Regions from separate parts of the Candidatus Agathobaculum pullicola genome, predicted to be linked through region 1. Evidence: predicted binding sites of a transcription regulator. Region 1 holds the regulator's gene; the other holds the start of a gene.
The links. Region 1 encodes LexA, which represses DNA repair genes until DNA is damaged. Its sites were predicted from a motif close to CNAACANNTGTTNG; they were not measured.
Positions count from the first base shown of each region.

Region 1 (3,134 bases):
TCGGGCAGCGGATCGGGCCAGTCGCCCGGCACCGCATCCAGCGCCGCTTCGGTCACGCGCGCCATGTCGCGCTGGGTCAGCCCTGCGGTCAGCGGGTAGACCGGCACAATGCGGCCGGGGTGCGCCGCGTCGGGCGAGACCTTTTCCGACTGCGGCGAAACCAGCATGCGCGCGTGACCGTTTATCTGCACACGCCCGTAAAACACATATTCCTGCCCGACGCGCAGCAGCGCCGCGGCATAGGGATTGTTAAAATAGGTCACAGGCAGCGAGCCGGATTGGTCAAAAATCGTGCATTTGACCAGCGTCATGCCCTTGCGGATGCGGGTGGTTTTCGGCTCGGTGCCGACGACCGCCCGAACAGCATACTTGCCGTCCTCCGTGATGTCCGCGATGGAAGTGATTACGGAGCGGTCCTCATAATCGCGCGGATACGTTTCCAATGCGTCGCGCAGCGTGCGGATATGCAGTTTTTCAAACAAAGCCGCCTTTTTCGGGCCGACGCCCTTGACAAAGCGGATACTGTCCTCCAGTGCGGGCATAACTTCCTCCTTACGGTGCTGTCAACCGCTGCGCCGCAGCGCGCATAAAACAGAACCTTGCGGCAAGCCGCAAGGTCCATAAAAGCCGGGGCCATGCGCCTCGTTTTTTGTGCTTTTTCGCGTAAACTCCGAGCGAAACTATGGTTTTGCTCGATTGATTTCAGTATTCCCGGTAGACTGCCTTGACCACGCCGAGAATCTGGCAGCCGTTGCCGTCAATCGGGGGATAGGCGGGGTTTTCCGGCATCAGCCACACGCCGTCCGCCGTGATGTTCAGTGTTTTACAGGTGGCTTCATCCTCCAGCAGAGCAATGATGATATCGCCGTTTCGGGCCTGAATATCCTGCCGTACGATGACCAAATCATCATCCATGATGCCCACGCCGATCATCGAGTCGCCGCGGATGCGCAGGGCGTAGTACTCCCCGCCGTTTGCCGCCGGCTCAAACGGGACGTAGCCCACATGTTCCTCGACCGCGAGGATAGGCATACCGGCGGTGACGCGGCCGAGAATGGGCACGCGTGTGACCATGGACGGGCCGCTGACCGGGGTCAGCGCACGGGACTTGTGCTCGCTCGGCTCGAGGTAGCCCGCCTCCTGCAATTTTTTCAGGTGGGCGTGCACGGTGGAGGGTGAGCGCAGGTTCATTTCCGCGCAGATTTCGCGCACCGAAGGGGGATAGCCGTGTTCGAGGGAAAACGCACTGATATAATCTAAAATCCTTTGCTGTTTGGCGGAGATTTTTTTCATATGGACGCACTCCTTGCTGTTGCGATTCGGAACATACGTTCGTATTTTTTTCTATTATACCCTAAAATGCCAAATAAAGCAAACATTTGTTTGTGGAAAAACGGAAAGAATTACGAAAATCTAAAATTACGCACAATTTCCTGCCGATTATTCCGAGTTTTGTCTGACCATTCGCAAAAAAAACATCGGTTTGCTTGTATTTGGGACGGTTTTGTTATATCATATAAGCAGAAATGATTCGGACAGTGCTGCACCTTACAGCGTCCTGACTCAAAAAGCATCAAACGATCGCAGGGAGGGTTTTTCTATGACGATCAAGACCGATCTTGGATATATCGAAATCACAAACGAGGTGATGGCGGGAATTGCGGGCTATGCGGCTTCGTCGTGCTTCGGCGTAAAGGGCATGACCATTCGCTCGATGTCGGATGGGCTGGCGCATCTGCTTGGACGCGAGACGCAGTCACGCGGCGTCAAGGTGTCGGAGGCGCCGGACGGCGGCGTTAATATCGACCTGCACATCGCGGTCGAGCATGGCGTAAATATTGCGACCGTCTGCCGCTCGATTATCAGCGAGGTGCGCTACCATGTTGAGCGTCTGACCGGCGTGGATGTAAAGAATGTCGATATCTATGTAGAGAGTATCCGTGCGGACTGACGCGCGGCCAAAAAAGAATTCGGGGAGAGTTAAGTAAATGGCAGATCAGAAAATAGACGGCGCGCTGTTCCAGTCCATGGTGATCGAGGGCGCGCTTGCCATTGCCGAAAAGAAGGAGCAGGTAAACGAACTGAACGTTTTCCCTGTGCCGGACGGCGATACGGGCACGAATATGTCCATGACCATGGCCTCGGCGATGACCGAGATGGAAAAGCTGACCGAGCCGACGCTGCCAAAAGCCGTCGATACGACGGCCTCCGCGCTGCTGCGCGGCGCGCGCGGCAACTCGGGCGTGATTTTGTCGTTGCTGTTCCGCGGCGCGGCGAAAAAGCTGCGCGAAACCGATGCGGCAGGTGGCCGCGAACTGGCGCTGGCGCTGCGCGAGGGTGTGGAAACGGCGTATAAGGCGGTCATGAAGCCGGCGGAGGGCACGATTTTGACCGTGTCGCGCGTGTCTGCGCAGCAGGCGGTTGAAGCCTGTCAGGCCGAGCCGGACCTGTCGGCCGAGCAGGTGCTCGAAACCGTGCTGACCTGCGGGCGGCAGGCGCTGGAGGAAACCGTGCATCAGAATCCCGTGCTGGAAAAGGCGGGCGTGGTGGACGCGGGCGGCTTTGGCTACCTGACCATTCTCGAAGGCATGCTCGACGCGCTGCGCGGCATCCATAAAGAGCGCACCGCCGCCGAACCGACCAAGGCGGCTGCGGACTTCGGCGCGATTGCGGATGAGGATATCACCTTCACCTACTGCACTGAGTTTATCGCCGCGCGCAAGGATAAGGCGCGCAACGTCGGTCGTCTGCGGTCGATTTTGAACGATATTGGCGACAGTCTGGTGGTGGTCGAGGATGACGATATCGTCAAGGTGCATGTGCACACCGACCAGCCGAACAAAGCGCTCGAGGAGGGACTCAAGTTCGGCCCGCTGTTGACCGTCAAAATTGAGAACATGCGGGAGCAGCACACCGCCAAGGTCATCGAAGGCACAGCGGATGCGCCAGCCGAGCGTGTCATTGTTCCGGCGGAAAAGAAATTCGGTTTTGTCGCGGTCGCCGCGGGCGACGGCCTGAAAAGCGTCTTTACCGATCTGGGTGTCGACGTGGTCGTGCAGGGTGGCCAGACCATGAACCCCTCGACCGACGATATTCTGCGCGCGGTGGACGCGGTTCCGGCGGAAATCGTGTTT
Region 1 covers NZ_JBQKJP010000036.1:11,606-14,739, forward strand. The annotation lists gene recG (ATP-dependent DNA helicase RecG) at 1-542, opposite strand, end outside; gene lexA (transcriptional repressor LexA) at 703-1,293, opposite strand; gene ACTQ3V_RS11635 (Asp23/Gls24 family envelope stress response protein) at 1,601-1,951, shown strand; gene ACTQ3V_RS11640 (DAK2 domain-containing protein) at 1,989-3,134, shown strand, end outside.

Region 2 (3,134 bases), on a different contig from region 1:
ATTCAGGCTATCAACTACTCCGCGTCCTTTTTTGAGGATGAGGAGGCTGATGTACCGCCCTCCAAGTTTGAGCTGTGGGTGGAAAAAAAGTTCGGCTCGGAAGGGCTGGATAAATTCATCCTCGGCATTTCGACCATCATCGGCATTGCACTGCCGGTTGCGCTTTTTCTGCTGCTTCCGAGCTTTCTCGGCGGTTTAGTGCCGGAAAGCTGGGGCGTACTCGCCCGCAATGTGCTGGAAGGCATTGTGCGCGTGATTATCTTTCTGATTTTTATGTGGTCGGTGTCGCACATGAAGGATATCCGCCGCACGTTTGAGTACCACGGCGCGGAGCATAAGACGATTTTCTGCTACGAGGCAGGGGAGGAGCTGACGGTGGAAAACGTGCGCCGCCAGCAAAAGTATCATCCCCGCTGCGGCACCAGTTTTATGTTTGTGCTGATTATCATTGCGACTATTGTTTCATCTATCGTGTTTTCCATTATTGAGGTGACCAATCCGTTTCTGCGTATGCTGGCGCACCTGATTCTTCTGCCGTTGGTGGTTGGCATCAGTTATGAGTTTAACCGTTATGCGGGTCGGTCGGAGAGTCTGGTGTCGCGCGCGCTGCGCTGGCCCGGCCTGATGATCCAGCATTTGACCGTGTTTGAGCCGGACGACTCCATGATTGAGGTTGCCATCACCGGCATGAAGGCGGTTATTCCGGACGACGGGTCGGATAACTGGTGAAAACGCTTTATTCAAACGATAGAAACGATGCGGCTGTGCGCCGCAGGCACACAAGAGGGGAGACACCAAGGGTTTCTCCCCTCTTGCGAATCACCCCTTTTTTCGCAAGGGCGCGCTGCGCGCGCAAAGCAGAGTTTCTGCTTGCGGCTGCCGCCCATTTCGCAGGAACAGAACAACCTGCACGGTTGCCACCCCAGGGGGGAGGGGTACGATTTCATCCTGCGCGTCATTTCACAAAAAGAGGTGAATCTGATTGACCAAAACGATCAATGATGTCTATATGGAGCTGTTTCATCGTCTCAAAGAGGCGGATGACCCACAGCCATCGCTGTCTGCGCGTGAGCTGACCGCTTATGCCTGTAAGGCGGACAAAAATAAAACCGCGGATTGGGGACATGTTTATCTGGACGAGGCGACAGTGGATTATGCACATTTGTTGTGCGATAAGTGTCTGGACGGCGAACCGCTGGCATATATTCTCGGGGAATGGGATTTTTATGGACTGACCTTTCTGGTGGACAAAAATGTCCTTATTCCGCGCGCGGATACCGAACCGCTGTGCGAGATGGTGATTGCGCAGGCGCGAAAAAAAGTTTCGCCTCGGATTCTCGACCTGTGTTGCGGTTCGGGATGTATCGGCATTGCCGCGGCGCATACCGTAGAGGACGCGCGTGTTGCCGCTGTGGATAATTCCGAAGGCGCGCTGCGCATTACGCGGGAAAACGCGCGGCGGCTGGGGGTACAGACCCGATTTATCGCAATCAATGCGGATGTGCGATTCCGCCCGCCGGTCAACATGGGACAATTCGATATTATCGTATCCAATCCGCCCTATGTAACCCGCGCGGAAATGCGCGAGCTGGATAAAAGCGTATATCACTATGAGCCGCACGAAGCACTATACGGCGGTGTGGACGGCTTGGATTTTTATCGGTCGATCTGTTCAAAATGGGGATCACTGCTGGTCACCGGCGGCATCATCCTGTTTGAGTGCGGCTGGCATCAGGCAAATGATGTAGCCGCCATTCTGGAGCAAAACCGCTTCGGCGGCATCGGTATCACCGAAGATTTGGCTGGGGTGCCGCGCATTGTCTACGGTTACAATACGGAAATCAATGATCTGTTGGAATAAACGGATGTTATGCCCATCCTATTGGTGGGCATTTTTGTTGCAAAAATAAAACGAACAAATTTTCGATTTTTCTTGCTTTTGTTTTTTGGCACTGTTATAATAAGAGCAGGAATTTTTGAAACGTGCAGGAGGCTTTTCATGGCTACCAAGAAACAGTTGGAACCGGTCGCGCCTGCGGCCGATAAAAAGAAGGCGCTGGAGGCCGCGCTCGGGCAGATCGAAAAGCAGTTCGGCAAAGGCTCGGTCATGCGTCTGGGCGAAAACGCCGGCATGAGTATAGACCATATCCCGACCGGTTCAATCGGGCTGGATCTCGCGCTGGGTATCGGCGGCCTGCCGCGCGGCCGTATTGTAGAAATTTACGGGCCGGAATCCTCGGGTAAAACCACGGTTGCACTGCACTGCGTGGCCGAGGCACAGAAGATGGGCGGCACCGCCGCGTTTATCGACGCGGAGCATGCGCTCGACCCGGTCTACGCGCAGGCGCTGGGTGTGGACATTGACAGTCTGCTGGTTTCCCAGCCGGACACCGGCGAGCAGGGTCTGGATATCGCGGAGGCGCTTGTGCGCTCGGGCGCGATTGATATTGTGGTCATTGACTCGGTTGCCGCGCTCACCCCGCGCGCCGAGATCGAGGGCGAAATGGGCGACTCGTTTGTCGGCCTGCATGCCCGTATGATGAGTCAGGCGATGCGCAAGCTGGCCGGCTCGATTTCCAAATCCAACTGCGTTGCTATTTTCATCAACCAGCTGCGCGAAAAGGTGGGAGTGATTTACGGCAGCCCGGAAGTGACGACCGGCGGCCGCGCACTCAAGTTCTACGCATCCGTGCGTCTGGATGTGCGCCGTATGGAGCACCTGAAGAACGGCACCGAAATGATCGGCAGCCATACGCGCGTCAAGGTGGTCAAAAACAAGGTTGCGCCTCCGTTCAAGGAGGCAGAGTTTGACATCATGTACGGCGAAGGCATCTCGCGCACCAGCGAGCTGGTCGATTTGGGCGTCAAATACGGCATCGTCAACAAGTCGGGCGCGTGGTTCTCGATGGGTGAAACCCGTCTGGGTCAGGGCCGCGATGCTGCCAAGCAGTATTTTAAGGATCATCCGGACATTGCGGACAATGTGCAGAAGCAGATCATGGAAAAGGTGGAGGAGGAGCACCGCAGTGCGCATCAGACGATGGCAGCCAAGCCGGGAACGCCTGTCGCCGCGCCGGCAGCCAAGCCCGCAGCAGCCAAGACCAGCTCGTCCAAGGCGGTTTCGATTGACGCGG
Region 2 covers NZ_JBQKJP010000001.1:169,185-172,318, forward strand. The annotation lists gene ACTQ3V_RS00945 (DUF1385 domain-containing protein) at 1-729, shown strand, start outside; gene prmC (peptide chain release factor N(5)-glutamine methyltransferase) at 983-1,861, shown strand; gene recA (recombinase RecA) at 2,000-3,134, shown strand, end outside.
Region 2: recA (recombinase RecA) is a predicted target of LexA. The motif match lies at 1,913-1,926, and genes of this name have one in related genera.